Regions from separate parts of the Agrobacterium sp. GW821-FHT14E08 genome, predicted to be linked through region 2. Evidence: predicted binding sites of a transcription regulator. Region 2 holds the regulator's gene; the other holds the start of a gene.
What was found. Region 2 encodes HrcA, which represses chaperone genes, less so after heat shock. Its sites were predicted from a motif close to GTTAGCACTCNCNNNNNGNGAGTGCTAAC; they were not measured.
Positions count from the first base shown of each region.

Region 1 (7,704 bases), 360 kb from region 2:
TTCCAGCACGCGGGCATGGTCGCTGCGATCGTAGCAGCGGACAAGGCTGAGCAGACCGCACTCGCCGGGGGGCAGGCCGTGCATGAAGGAGGCCTGTTCGCCAAGCCTGATGACGCCGCTTGAAAGATCGCTGCTCCACTCTTCCGAAATGAAGAAATTGGACAGGGTTCTGGGATCGGGCGTGGTCGTCACGGCCGCAGGCAGAGCATCGTTGCGTCTTGAGATTTCGAACAAATCGCGCCCCCGCATGAACATCGTACCAGCGACGCAATTTCAAGCGTCACTGCCAAGTTGAACTTCCACCGCCACCCGCAGTCGAAACTTTTAGCCAGGCATCGAACCCCTTCAATGCTTGCGTCCCGTCGCGGCACCCTTACGGGGGCTGACTTATAGTTTATTTTCTCTTACCCACAACAACCAGTCAGAGAGAAAATCAAAAATATTATGTGTTCCTTCATCGCAATCGCGAAATATATGAAAAAAGACAACTATGTGTCGAATTTATAGGCCGGTGAGGGCGAAAATCCGCCTCATCTGCGATTGTGATTCGCCCTTAGCGGTGTCCTATTATTGCATGCACTTCCAAAAACAAGCCGGCTAAGGCTATTTGTGTCCCAAAAGGATACAATATTTTGGAGCCTATCGCACGCGTGGAGTATTTTGCTGCTCCGAAGACCGCCCTTTCTTAATTCCGGTGACAGGATTGATTGGAAGTCCATGCCGCCCGTCTGGCGCGCTTGCGACGCCGGACCACTCAAAAGGCATGGGCGGCAAAGAAAAAGGGCGATCCGAAGACCGCCCTTTCGTAATTCCGGTGACAGGATTGATTGGAAGTCCATGCCGCCCGTCTGGCGCGCTTGCGACGCCGGACCCCTCAAAAGGCATGGGCGGCAAAGAAAAAGGGCGATCCGAAGACCGCCCTTTCGTAATTCCGGTGACAGGACTGATTAGAAGTCCATGCCGCCCATGCCGCCGCCCGGCATTGCCGGCATTGCAGCTTCCTTCTTCGGAAGCTCGGCGATCATGGCTTCGGTGGTGATCAGCAGCGAAGCAACCGAAGCTGCGTTCTGCAGAGCCGTGCGAACAACCTTGACCGGGTCGACGATGCCGAGCTGGATCAGGTCGCCATATTCGCCGGTCTGGGCGTTGTAGCCGTAGTTGTCTTCGTTCTTGTCGAGGATCTTGCCAACAACGATGGAAGCTTCGTCACCAGCGTTTTCTGCGATCTGGCGAACCAGAGCCTGCAGAGCCTTGCGAACGATGTTGATGCCAGCTTCCTGGTCGTCGTTTGCACCCTTGGCAGTGATCTTCGTGGAGGAACGCAGCAGGGCAACGCCGCCGCCCGGTACGATGCCTTCCTGAACGGCAGCGCGCGTCGCGTTGAGAGCGTCGTCGATGCGGTCCTTCTTTTCCTTCACTTCAACTTCCGTCGAACCGCCAACGCGGATCACGGCAACGCCGCCAGCGAGCTTGGCAAGACGTTCCTGCAGCTTTTCGCGGTCGTAGTCAGAAGTGGTTTCCTCGATCTGCGCCTTGATCTGGGCAACGCGGCCTTCGATGTCCGACTTCTGGCCGGCACCGTCGACGATCGTGGTGTTTTCCTTGGAGATCGAAACCTTCTTCGACTTGCCGAGCATGTCGAGGGTAACGCTTTCGAGCTTGATGCCGAGGTCTTCGGAAATGACGGTACCACCGGTCAGGATGGCGATGTCTTCCAGCATGGCCTTGCGGCGGTCGCCGAAGCCCGGAGCCTTGACGGCAGCGATCTTGAGGCCGCCACGCAGCTTGTTGACGACGAGCGTTGCAAGAGCTTCGCCTTCGACGTCTTCAGCGATGATGACGAGCGGCTTGCCGGTCTGAACGACGGCTTCGAGAACCGGCAGCATGGCCTGGAGGTTCGAGAGCTTCTTTTCGTGCAGAAGGATGTAGGCGTCTTCGAGGTCCGCAACCATCTTTTCCGGGTTGGTCACGAAGTAGGGCGACAGGTAGCCGCGGTCGAACTGCATGCCTTCGACGACTTCGAGTTCGGTTTCAGCGGTCTTGGCTTCTTCAACGGTGATGACGCCTTCGTTGCCGACGCGCTGCATTGCTTCAGCAATGTCGAGACCGATCTGACGCTCGCCGTTTGCAGAGATCGTGCCGACCTGCGCAACTTCTTCAGACGTGTTGATCTTCTTGGCCTTGGCCTGAAGGTCCTTGACGACTTCAGCAACGGCCAGATCGATACCGCGCTTCAGGTCCATCGGGTTCATGCCGGCAGCAACTGCCTTTGCACCTTCGCGAACGATGGCCTGGGCCAGAACCGTTGCGGTGGTGGTGCCGTCACCGGCGATGTCGTTGGTCTTGGAAGCGACTTCGCGAACGAGCTGCGCGCCCATGTTCTCGAACTTGTCTTCCAGTTCGATTTCCTTGGCGACGGAAACGCCGTCCTTGGTGATGCGCGGTGCGCCGAAGGACTTGTCGATAACGACGTTACGACCCTTCGGGCCGAGGGTGACCTTCACTGCATCAGCGAGAATGTCGACGCCCTTGAGCATCTTTTCGCGCGCTGTGCGGCCGAATTTGACTTCTTTGGCTGCCATTTTCAAAACTCCTGGTTTCGAATGGCCGGACAGGGTCCGGCTTGAAATTTAAGGAAGGACGGGTTCGGCTAAATCAGCCGATGATACCCATGATGTCGGCTTCCTTCATGATCAGAAGGTCTTCGCCGTCGAGCTTGACTTCGGTGCCCGACCACTTGCCGAACAGGACGCGATCGCCAACCTTGACGTCGAGAGCGACGACCTTGCCGGCCTCATCGCGCGCGCCGGAGCCAACAGCGACGATTTCGCCTTCCTGCGGCTTTTCCTTGGCGGTATCGGGAATGATGATGCCGCCCTTGGTCTTTGCTTCGGATTCAACGCGACGAACGACGACGCGATCGTGAAGCGGGCGGAAATTGGTGCTTGTCATTGCCTAATCCCTCGATCAAATGACTTCACGAACCCTTGGAGGCTCGCGTGATGGGTGTTAGCACTCACCTTGTTGGAGTGCCAGCGAAGCCGAGATAAGGAGGCGTTCTGCCGGAGTCAAGAACGCGCTGTCGGAAAAATTTTATGCGCTATGGTTATCAGCGTTCCATGACAGAAATTTCTGCGTACTAAGCGACGGCGGCAAACCACACCCTATTTGCAATTCGCTGCCTTTTCGGGCCTAGCGAGGTTTTATGTTCGGACGGTGGCGGGCGGGCAGACGGAAGGTTTGTCATTGCTTTTTTTCTTGCCATCGGCGTCCCGCTTTGCGATGTCACGCACACCCTCTTCTCGCATCCGGAAAGCATCTCATGGCCCATCGCATTCTCACCCTCGGCGAAATAACTGATGGGTTCGACGTTATTCTTTCGGATGTCTGGGGCGTGCTGCACAATGGTGTCAGCGCCTTTCCGGATGCGGCGGTTGCACTGCACGAAGCGCGCAAGGCCGGCAAGACGGTGGTGCTCATCACCAATTCGCCGCGCCCCGCTCCCGGCGTCATTGCCCAGCTTCGCGTTCTCGGCGTTCCGGATGAGGCCTATGACCGCATCATCACCTCCGGTGACGTCACACGCGGCCTGATCGCGGAAGGCCCGAAAAAAGTCTTCCTGCTCGGCCCGGAACGCGATCTGCCGCTGCTGGAGGGTCTGGATGTCGAGCGGGTTAGCGAAGCGGAAGCGCAATCCGTCGTCTGTACCGGTTTCTTTGATGACGAGACGGAAACGCCGGAAGATTATACAGAAATGCTCAAGGGCTTCATCGCCCGCGGGGCGCCGATGATCTGCGCCAATCCCGATCTGGTGGTGGAGCGCGGTGAGCGCATCATTCCCTGCGCCGGCGCCATGGCCGCCTATTATGAACAGCTGGGCGGCGAGGTCCGCATTGCCGGCAAGCCGCATATGCCGATCTACGAAGCCTGCCTCGCGGCGGCGAAAGAAGTGCGCGGCGCCTTCCCCAAGGATCGCGTGCTCGCGATCGGCGACGGCATGCCGACGGATGTGAAGGGCGCGATTGCGAGCGGCCTCAACCTTCTTTATATCAGCGGCGGCATTCACGCCGCCGAATATACGCTGAACGGTCAAACGGACGAGGCGCTTCTGAACGCCTATCTCAAGGGGCAGGGCGCGGCTCCCGGCTGGTGGATGCCCCGTCTTGCTTAAAGGGCGTCTGGCTTAAGCTGGCGCAAAAATGGATCGACTGCCATGACCGTCTTTCATCGCAATGAAAAAAAGGAGCCGCTGCCGGACAATCTTCGCGGCGGCGTCATCGCGATCGGCAATTTCGATGGCGTGCATCGCGGCCACCGCGCCGTTCTGGATCGCGCGCTGGAACTGGCCGAGGCGCGTGGTGTTCCCGCGCTGGTACTGACTTTTGAACCGCATCCCCGTTCCGTGTTCCGCCCGGAAACGCCGGTCTTTCGCCTCACCCCCGCACCTCTGAAGGCGCGCATTCTCGAAGCCATCGGTTTCCGCTCCGTGATCGAATACCCCTTCGACCGGGAATTCTCGCAGCGTTCGGCGGAGGAATTCGTCCAATCCATTCTGGTCGACTGGCTCCATGCCAGCGCTGTCGTCACCGGCTTTGATTTTCATTTCGGCAAGGGCCGCGAAGGTGGTCCGGCCTTTCTGATGGCCGCCGGCAAGCGCCACGACTTCGACGTGACACTGGTGGATGCCTTCCGCGACGAGGGTGCGGATGTCGTTTCCTCCAGCCGTATCCGCTCGCTCTTATGCGAGGGCGATGTGGCGGGTGCGGCCGGATTGCTGGGTTACCGCTTCACGGTGGAAAGCGAAGTCATCGGCGGCCAGAAGCTGGGGCGCACCTTGGGTTACCCGACAGCCAACATGGCGCTGGCGCCGGAGACGGAACTGAAGGCGGGCATCTATGCCGTGCGGTTCCGCCGGCCTGACGGCTCCATCCGCGATGGCGTCGCAAGCTTCGGATACCGCCCGACGGTGACCGAAAACGGCGCGGCGCTGCTCGAAACCTATATCTTCGATTTTTCCGGCGATCTCTATAGCGAGGTCTGTTCGGTGTCCTTCTTCGGGCATCTGCGTGACGAGCTGAAATTCGATGGCCTGGAACCGCTGGTCGCGCAGATCAGGCGCGACGAGGAGGAGGCAAGGGCGATGCTGTCAGGCGTGCGGCCGCTGAGCGAAGTGGATGCGAAGATCGCATTTTGAGCCGGAAGGGCTGGGGAGCCCGTATTCCGGCCCATTTTACTGTCGCTTTTCTCTTCCTTTTTGCTGGAAAACCGCATAAACAACCGGCCATGTCCCAATACCGGTTGATGTTTAAAAATCAGATTGGCCGAATTATTGGCCCGGCCTTCCGCCCGCTCTGAGGAGCCGGAAGGTCCGGGATTTTGGCGCTTGTCACGGCATTTGTGATGGCGCTTTCCGAATTTGCCCTGTTTGAAATTGAGACGGCGCGACCGACACGGCGCGCAACAACGGTACGATTATGAGCGACACCGCAGAAAAACTCGACTATTCCGCCACCCTCTATCTGCCGCAGACGGATTTTCCGATGCGCGCCGGCCTGCCGCAAAAAGAACCGGAAACGGTGAAGCGCTGGCAGGAGATGGGCCTCTACAGACGCCTGCGCGCCTCCGCCGCCGGCCGCGAAAAATTCGTGCTGCATGACGGCCCGCCCTATGCCAACGGCAACATCCATATCGGCCATGCGCTCAACAAGATCCTGAAGGACGTCATCACCCGCTCGTTCCAGATGCGCGGTTACGATGCCAATTACGTGCCGGGCTGGGATTGCCATGGCCTGCCGATCGAATGGAAGATCGAGGAAGCCTATCGCGCCAAGGGCAAGAACAAGGACGAGGTTCCAGTCAACGAATTCCGTAAGGAATGCCGCGACTTTGCGGCTGGCTGGATCAAGGTCCAGTCGGAAGAGTTCAAGCGCCTCGGCATCGAAGGCGACTTTGAAAATCCCTACACGACGATGAACTTCCACGCCGAAGCCCGCATCGCCGGCGAACTTTTGAAGATCGCCCGGACCGGCCAGCTTTATCGCGGCTCGAAGCCCATCATGTGGTCGGTGGTCGAGCGCACGGCACTGGCGGAAGCCGAAGTCGAATATGCCGATGTCGAGAGCGACATGATCTGGGTGAAGTTCCCGGTTGTGCAGGCAGCTCCTGTTCTTTCTGGTGCTTCCGTCGTCATCTGGACGACCACGCCGTGGACCATCCCCGGCAACCGCGCCATCGCGTTTTCGTCGCGGGTTGAATATGGCCTCTACGAAGTCGAAAGCGCGCAGAACGATTTCGGTCCGCAGCCGGGCGAAAAGCTGATCTTCGCCAAGAAGCTCGCCGATGAGGCAGCGGCCAAGGCGAAGCTGACCTTCAAGCTCGTTCGCGACGTGAAAACCGAAGAACTGGCCGCCATCACCTGCGCCCATCCTTTGGTGTCGCTCGGTTATGATTTCCCGGTACCGCTTCTCGACGGCGATCACGTCACCGATGATGCCGGTACGGGTTTCGTGCACACTGCGCCGAGCCACGGCCGCGAGGACTTTGATGTCTGGACCGCGCATCAGCGCGAGCTGGAAGCGCGTGGCGTTTCGTCGGCCATCCCGTTCCCGGTTGGCGATGACGGTTTCTACACCGAAGACGCCCCCGGTTTCGGCCCGTCCGCCGAAGGCGGCGCTGCCCGCGTCATGGACGACAACGGCAAGAAGGGTGACGCCAACGACCGCGTCATCAAGGCGCTGATCGCGGAAAACAACCTGTTTGCCCGAGGCCGTCTGAAGCACAGCTATCCGCATAGCTGGCGCTCCAAGAAGCCGGTCATCTTCCGCAACACGCCGCAATGGTTCGTCTATATGGACAAGGAACTGGGCGACGGCACGACGCTGCGCTCGCGCTCGCTGAGCGCCATCGACGACACCCGCTTCGTTCCGGCCTCTGGCCAGAACCGCCTGCGCGCTATGATCGAAGGCCGGCCCGACTGGGTTCTGTCGCGCCAGCGCAGCTGGGGCGTGCCGATCGCCGTCTTCGCCGATGAGAAGGGTGAAGTTCTGATCGATGAGGCCGTCAACGCCCGCATCCTCGAGGCCTTCGAGGCCGAAGGTGCGGACGCCTGGTTCGCCGAAGGCGCCAAGGAGCGTTTCCTCGGCAATGACCACGACCATGCCCGTTGGCAGCAGGTCATGGACATTCTCGACGTGTGGTTCGACAGCGGCTGCACCCACACCTTCACGCTGGAAGACCGCCCGGACATGAAGTGGCCGGCGGATGTCTATCTGGAAGGGTCCGACCAGCATCGCGGCTGGTTCCATTCGTCGCTGCTCGAAAGCTGCGCGACGCGTGGCCGTGCGCCCTATAACGCCGTTGTCACCCATGGTTTCACCATGGATGAGAAGGGCGAGAAGATGTCCAAATCCAAGGGCAACGTGGTTTCGCCGCAGGAAGTCATGAAGGACGCCGGCGCGGATATCCTGCGCCTGTGGGTCATGACCACGGATTATTGGGAAGACCAGCGCCTCGGCAAGGCCATCATCCAGACCAATGTCGATGCCTATCGCAAACTGCGCAACACCATCCGCTGGATGCTCGGCACCCTTGCCCATTATGAAGGCGAGGAGATCGCCTATGCCGATCTGCCGGAACTGGAAAAGCTGGTGCTGCACCGCCTGTCCGAACTGGATGGCGTCGTTCGTGAAGGTTATGACGGTTTCG
Region 1 covers NZ_JBXAPJ010000002.1:211,328-219,031, reverse strand. Annotated here, with positions in the region: gene AC1ROR_RS09845 (hypothetical protein) at 1-249, opposite strand, end outside; gene groL (chaperonin GroEL) at 948-2,582, opposite strand; gene groES (co-chaperone GroES) at 2,656-2,952, opposite strand; gene AC1ROR_RS09830 (TIGR01459 family HAD-type hydrolase) at 3,323-4,171, shown strand; gene AC1ROR_RS09825 (bifunctional riboflavin kinase/FAD synthetase) at 4,214-5,194, shown strand; gene ileS (isoleucine--tRNA ligase) at 5,475-7,704, shown strand, end outside.
Region 1: groES (co-chaperone GroES) is a predicted target of HrcA. The motif match lies at 3,009-3,037, and genes of this name have one in related genera.

Region 2 (7,704 bases):
GGCTATGATTGGCAATTTGAAAGGCGGCAATATGCAATTGAATTTGGCGATGGGTGCGGTGGCTGATGGGGACCGCGCACCGAAGGCTTGTGATGCAGCTTGCTCAGATGCGGCAGGGGACAAATCGGCAATGAAGCATGATGCGCTGTTTGAACGTTTTAGCGCGCGGCTCAAGGCACAGGTTGGTCCCGAGGTCTATGCAAGCTGGTTTGCACGGCTCAAACTCCATTCCGTTTCGAAAAGCGTCGTCCGTTTTACCGTTCCGACGACCTTTCTGAAGTCCTGGATCAACAACCGTTATATGGATCTGATCACCAACCTCGTGCAAAGCGAGGATGCGGATGTGCTGAAGGTGGAAATTCTTGTCCGCTCTGCCAGCCGTCCGGTCCGTCCCGCGCAGGCCGAGGAGAGGGTGCAGCCGGTTCAGGACATGGGCACTGTTGCGCGCAACAAGTCCTTCATTCCGTCGCAGCCCGCGACGACGCCTGCTGCACAGCCCGCGGCGGCCCAGGCAACCCTGCGTCAGGGTAGCTCCGGCCCGCTATTCGGCTCACCGCTTGATACACGCTTCACCTTCGATACCTTTGTCGAAGGCTCGTCCAACCGCGTGGCCCTTGCGGCGGCGAAGACAATCGCGGAAGCGGGTGCTGGCGCTGTGCGCTTCAATCCGCTGTTCATCCATGCGGGCGTCGGCCTCGGGAAGACGCATCTTCTGCAGGCGATTGCCAATGCCGCCATCGACAGCCCGCGCAATCCACGCGTGGTCTATCTGACGGCCGAATATTTCATGTGGCGTTTCGCGACCGCGATCCGCGACAATGACGCGCTGACGCTGAAGGACACGCTGCGCAATATCGATCTGCTCGTCATCGACGACATGCAGTTCCTGCAGGGCAAGATGATCCAGCACGAATTCTGCCACCTGCTGAACATGCTGCTCGACAGCGCCAAGCAGGTCGTGGTCGCTGCTGACCGCGCGCCCTGGGAGCTGGAATCGCTCGATCCGCGTGTCCGTTCGCGTCTTCAGGGCGGTATGGCCATCGAGATCGAAGGTCCCGACTACGACATGCGTTATGAAATGCTCAACCGTCGCATGGGTTCGGCGCGTCAGGACGATCCGTCTTTCGAGATTTCGGACGAAATCCTGACCCATGTTGCCAAGAGCGTGACGGCAAGCGGGCGTGAGCTTGAAGGCGCCTTCAACCAGTTGATGTTCCGTCGCTCATTCGAGCCGAACCTCTCGGTTGACCGCGTCGATGAGCTGCTGTCTCACCTCGTCGGAAGCGGTGAGGCCAAACGCGTCCGCATCGAGGATATTCAGCGCATCGTCGCCAAGCACTATAATGTGTCGCGGCAGGAGCTGGTGTCCAACCGTCGTACCCGTGTCATCGTCAAGCCGCGCCAGATCGCCATGTATCTGGCCAAGATGCTGACGCCGCGTTCCTTCCCCGAGATCGGTCGCCGTTTCGGCGGTCGCGACCACACCACGGTTCTCCACGCGGTGCGCAAGATCGAGGAATTGATTTCCGGCGATACCAAGCTCGGCCATGAGGTTGAGCTGCTGAAGCGCCTGATCAACGAAAACAACGCCTAATAAAAGCGGCCTTCGGGCCGCTTCAGCTTTTTGGCAATCATATCCTGACACGCGATGTCATCCTCGGGCTCGCCCCGAGGATTCAACCACGTTTCGGAAAGTCAATCGTTTGCAGATGCTCGGGACAGGCCCGAGCACGACGCGAGGAGAGGTTTTCCTACTGCGTTGTTACCCTCAGCGGCCTCTGGGCCGCTTTTTTATTGGCTTTTCGGGTCCCGCAGGTCAGCAGGCGAGGTCGGCCACCACCGCATCCAGAATGAGCATGCCGGAAGGCGTGCAGCGCAGGCGGGAATTGCCGAGCCTTTCCACGAAACCGTGCTGGAGAAGGAATTCTTCCTTTTCCGGGTCGAGATCGCGGCCGGACAGATCGCTCCAGCGGGCAAGATCGATACCCTCGCGCAGGCGAAGCCCCATCAGCAGCAATTCGTCTGCCTGCTCATCCACGCCAAGCATTTCCTGGTCGACCATGCCGTGGCCTTCCCGCTCAACGGTTTCGAGCCAGTTTTCCGGATGCCGCTCGGTGGCGGTTGCGAGCTTGGAAGCGCCTCTCGTCAGGCGTCCATGCGCGCCGGGGCCAATGCCGGCATAATCGCCATAACGCCAATAGGTGAGGTTGTGGCGGCTTTCCGCGCCGGGCCGGGCATGGTTGGAAACCTCATAGGCCGGCATGCCGTAACGCTCGGTGATTTCCTGCGTCGCCTCATAAAGCACGGCTGAATGCTCTCCATCCGGCACGATGAGCTTGCCTGCCTTGTGCAGCCCGTAAAAGGGCGTGCCTTCCTCAATGGTCAACTGGTAGAGCGACAGATGGTCGACGGCATAGGAAACCGCCTCCTTCAGTTCGGCGTCCCATTCGGCCACCGTCTGGTTCGGGCGGGCATAGATGAGATCGAAGGACATGCGCGGGAAAATCTCCCGCGCCAGCCTTATGGCTTTCAAGGCATCGGCAACATCATGCAGGCGGCCAAGGAACTTCAGGTCCCGATCGTTCAGCGCCTGTACGCCGAGCGAGACGCGGTTGACACCCGCTGCCCGATAGCCACGAAAGCGCTCCGCCTCAACGCTGGAAGGGTTCGCCTCCATCGTGATCTCGATACCGTCGGGCACATGCCAGAAGCGCGAGACGCCATCAAGAAGCGCCCCCACGGTCTGCGGGTCCATCAGCGATGGTGTGCCGCCGCCCATGAAGATGCTGGTGACGACGCGCGGGCCGCTCAATGCCCGCATATGTTCCATTTCACGGAGAAAGGCAGCCGTAAACCGTTCCTGATCTACCGGGCGGTGGCGGACATGGCTGTTGAAATCGCAATAGGGACATTTGGCCGCACAGAAGGGCCAATGCAGATAGATCCCGAAGCCGGGATCGCCCGTATCCGGCAGAAGCGATGCGCCGGGGGCAGAAAAATGATGCTCCCCGACCATCGGGTTCATGCCTCCAGGCAGGTTTCTACGAATTTTTTAAAGGCGCGGGCGCGATGCGACAGCGCTGCCGCGTCACCCGGCTTCCAGCCGTGTTTTTCGTCCGCTGTCATCTCACCGAATGTAGTGTCATAGCCTTCGGGTTTGAAGACGGGGTCATAACCGAAACCGCTCGTTCCGCGCGGCGGCCACACAACAGTGCCCTCCACCTCGCCACGGAAATATTCGACATGCCCATCCGGCCAGGCGAGGCAAAGCACGCTCACGAACCGACCCGTGCGATCTTCGGGCTTTGATGCGCCACGCTCGGCAAGCGCATCTTCAACCTTCTGCATGGCCATGGCGAAGTCGCGCGTGCCATCGGCCGTCTCTGCCCAATTGGCGGTATAGACGCCGGGTGCTCCATCCAGCGCATCGATGACCAGACCGGAATCGTCGGACAAGGCGGGCAGACCCGATGCCTTTGCGGAGGCAAGCGCCTTGATGGCGGCATTGTCCTCAAAGGTGGTGCCCGTTTCATCCGGCTCTTCGAAATTCAGCTCGGCGGCCGACTTGGCAGAGAAGCCGAAAGGTCCGATCAGGTCGGCGATTTCGGCGATCTTGCCCTTGTTGTGGCTGGCGACGACGATCGTTCTGGTATCGAGCTTGCGCATGACGTTTTCCCGTGGCTCAGGCGATCGCCTGTTTCTGAAGGGCGACCAGTTCGCCGCAGCCCGTCTTGGCAAGGCTAAGCAGCGTCAGGAATTCCTCTTCGGAGAAGGGGGCGCCTTCCGCCGTTCCCTGAACCTCGACGATGCCGCCGGAGCCGGTGATGACGAAATTCGCGTCGGTCTCAGCGGAGGAATCCTCCAGATAATCGAGATCGATAACCGGCTGTTTTGCGAAGATACCGCAGGAGATCGCCGCGATATGATCCTTGAGGACCTTCTCGACCTTGATCATGTTGCGGGTTTCCATCCACTTCAGGCAATCATGGAGGGCTATCCATGCGCCGGTGATGGAGGCGGTGCGTGTGCCGCCATCGGCCTGAATGACGTCGCAGTCGATGCTGATCTGGCGCTCCCCGAGCGCCTGCAAGTCGACCACCGCACGCAGCGAGCGGCCGATGAGGCGCTGGATTTCCTGGGTGCGGCCGCCCTGCTTGCCGGAAGCGGCCTCACGCTTCATGCGCTCATGGGTGGAGCGCGGCAGCATGCCGTATTCGGCGGTGACCCAGCCCTTGCCGCTGTTGCGCAGCCACGGCGGCGTCTTTTCCTCGAGGCTTGCGGTGACGAGCACATGCGTGTCGCCGAATTTGACCAGACAGGAGCCTTCGGCATGTTTCGAGAAATTGCGCTCGAAGGAAACCTTGCGCATCTGATCGGTTTTTCTGCCTGAAGGCCGCATATGATCCACTCTCCATGTTGGTTCCTGCCTTCTAAGGCGAGGCCCGGGCATTTGCAAAGCCAATTTCCGTTTTGCCGCGGCGGCGCGACGCATTATATTGATGCAAACAGGATTTGGATGACAAAGAACGGACGAGATGGGCTTTTCTGCACCGCTTTCAAAAGATCAGGCATCGCTGCTGGATGAACGGTCGCGGGAGATTTTCCGGCGCATCGTTGAAGGTTATCTCGACACGGGTGAACCCCTGGGGTCGCGCAGCCTGTCGCGGCTGCTGCCCATGTCGCTCTCGCCGGCTTCCGTCCGCAACGTGATGAGCGATCTGGAGGAGCTGGGCCTCATCTATTCGCCGCATATCAGCGCCGGACGCCTGCCCACCCAGACGGGACTACGCTTCTTCGTTGACGCCTTCATGCAGGTGGGCGATCTGCCTGCTGAGGAACGGGCAAACATCGACCGGCAGATCGGCCCGGTCGCCGGCCACGAGCAATCGCTGGAAGGGCTGCTGACGGAGGCGAGCCGCATGTTATCAGGCATGTCGCGCGGCGCTGGCCTCGTGCTGACGGCCAAGAACGACGTCATCCTCAAACATGTGGAATTCATCCGGCTGGAACCCACCAAGGCGCTTGCCGTGCTGGTGGGCGACCACAATCAGGTCGAAAACCGCATCATCGAGTTACCTGCGGGCATTTCCTCGTCGCAATTGATAGAGGCGGCGAATTTCATCAATGCGCATCTGTCCGGCCAGACGCTGCAGGAGTTGCGAACTCAGTTCCAGAGGCAGCAGGCGGAGTTGCAATCGGAGCTCGGCACGCTGGCGCAGGATCTCATCGAGCGCGGCCTGGCCGTCTGGGCGGGCGACAATGAGGAGGGCAAGCTCGGCCGCCTCATCGTGCGCGGGCGCTCCAACCTGCTTGAGGGTCTCGCCGGCGAGGAAGACATTGATCGCGTGCGCCTGCTGTTCGACGATCTCGAGCGCAAGGAAAACCTCATCGAAATCCTCAATCTCGCGGAAAGCGGCTCGGGGGTCAGGATTTTCATCGGTTCGGAAAACAAGCTGTTTTCGCTGTCCGGTTCCTCGCTGATTGTCGCGCCCTACCGAGATGAGGAAAATCGCGTTGTGGGTGCGGTCGGCGTCATTGGTCCCACCAGGCTCAATTACGCCCGTATCGTGCCTATGGTGGACTATACCGCGCAGATCATGGCCCGCCTTTCCCGCAAGCAGAGATAGGATAAGCCCGCAAGGCCAGAGAATGCGGCAAGCTTTTCGCCGCAAGCCTTGATTTTTGCCCGTCAAACCTCGATATCGGGCGCAACCAACAACATTCAAATCTGGAGAACGTCATGACCGACGATACAAAAAAGCCCGGACCTGACGCTGATGTCGCCGAAGAGTTTGTCGAACCCACGCTTGCCGGGGAAGAGCCGTCTGAAATCGCCGAACCCGATCCGGTCGAGCTGCTGAAGTCTGAAAATGCCGATCTGCGCGACAAGTTCCTGCGCCTCGCGGCCGAAATGGACAATCTTCGTCGCCGTACCGAGCGTGACGTCAAGGACGCCAAGTCCTATTCGCTCGCCGGTTTTGCGCGCGACATGCTCGCCGTTTCCGATAATCTTCGCCGTGCTCTCGAGGCCATTCCCGACGAACTCAAGACCAATGGCGAAGCTGGTCTCAACGGCCTGATTGAAGGCGTGGAAATGACCGAGCGCTCGATGCTGTCGACGCTGGAACGCCACGGCGTCAAGAAGATCGATGCCGAAGGCCAGAAGTTCGACCCGAATTTCCACCAGGCCATGTTCGAAATCCCCAACCCGGCGGTTCCGAACAATACCGTGGTTCAGGTGGTTCAGGCCGGCTTCACCATCGGCGACCGGGTCCTGCGCCCCGCCATGGTTGGCGTCGCCAAGGGCGGCCCGAAAGTTGAGATATCCGCATCGGCCGAGCCGGGCACGTCTTCTCTCAATGAAAAGGATGCCTGAGGCATTCTCTTCTTACCCCAATAAAAAACGCGCCTTCAGGGCGCGTTTTTTATGTCATGAAAACTGAGGCCAGCAGGGAAGCGGCGATCAGGCCGCCGTCGCCTGCTCCTGATTGAGGAAGGCGTAGATTGCCGTATCGGAATCGGTGGCGCGCAGCTTGGCCACCAGTTCGGGGTCGCGCAGGGCGCGCGCAATTCTGGACAGGGCCTTGAGGTGATCCGCGCCGGCGCCCTCGGGCGCGAGCAGCAGGAAAACCAGATCGACCGGCTGGTCGTCCAGTGCTTCGAAATCAACCGGCGTTTCAAGGCGTGCGAAAACGCCGGTGATCTGATGGATGCTGTTGAGCTTGCCATGCGGAATGGCGATGCCGTGGCCCACACCGGTGGAGCCGAGCTTTTCACGCTGGAGGATGACGTCGAAAACTTCCCGTTCCGAGACTCCGGTAATTCTGGCTGCCTTTGCGGCCAGCTCCTGAAGCAATTGCTTTTTGGAATTCACCTTGAGGGCGGGAATAATCGCATCTTGTTGCAGCAAATCTGCCAACGCCATTCTCTTTTTCCTTCATGCCATCGAGACGATGTGGGAGGCAGATACGCTTTCGCGCCCTGCCTCCCACAGTCCTGTCAGACTGTTCAGCTCTTGATCGTTTCCGCGTCGATCCAGCCGATATTGCCGTCATGACGTCGGTAGACGATGTTGAGATATTCCTTGCCCGGGCTGCGGAAGAGCAGAACCGGTTCGTCCGTCATGTCGAGCGCCATCACGGCGCTGGCAACGGACATTGTCTTTATCTGTTTCGAACTCTCTGCCACGATGGTGGGTGCGTAATCTTCAGGGACCTCGTGATCCTCATCGGGAATAGCATCCATCACCGTATAGGCGATTTCCGGCATCACGCCATTTGCGCCGCTATGATGATCTTTCAGCTTGCGCTTGTAACGACGCAGGCGCTTTTCAATCCGCTCTGCGGCGGCATCGAAACTCGCTTGCGGATCATTTGCCTGACCCGCCGCATGCAATACAACGCCCGTATCGAGATGCAGCTTGCAATCGGCGGCAAAACGCGATCCCGACTTCTCCACGGTCACTTGGCCTGAATACCCCCCATCGAAGTATTTGGTAACCGCCAGACCTATATTGTCCTCAATCCGCTGACGGAAAGATTCACCGATCTCCATATGTTTACCAGATACACGCACACTCATGGAAATTTTCCTTTTTGTAGTGATTTGCGAGTACCAGCTTACGTCAAGCCGCGCGCGCATCCAAGCGTTTCGAAGACCTTAAAAAGCCCCCATTCGAATTTTACGCCCATGGACGGTGGAGAT
Region 2 covers NZ_JBXAPJ010000002.1:568,039-575,742, reverse strand. Annotated here, with positions in the region: gene dnaA (chromosomal replication initiator protein DnaA) at 131-1,594, shown strand; gene hemW (radical SAM family heme chaperone HemW) at 1,817-3,016, opposite strand; gene rdgB (RdgB/HAM1 family non-canonical purine NTP pyrophosphatase) at 3,022-3,666, opposite strand; gene rph (ribonuclease PH) at 3,683-4,399, opposite strand; gene hrcA (heat-inducible transcriptional repressor HrcA) at 4,536-5,627, shown strand; gene grpE (nucleotide exchange factor GrpE) at 5,741-6,376, shown strand; gene ptsN (PTS IIA-like nitrogen regulatory protein PtsN) at 6,464-6,925, opposite strand; gene hpf (ribosome hibernation-promoting factor, HPF/YfiA family) at 7,009-7,581, opposite strand.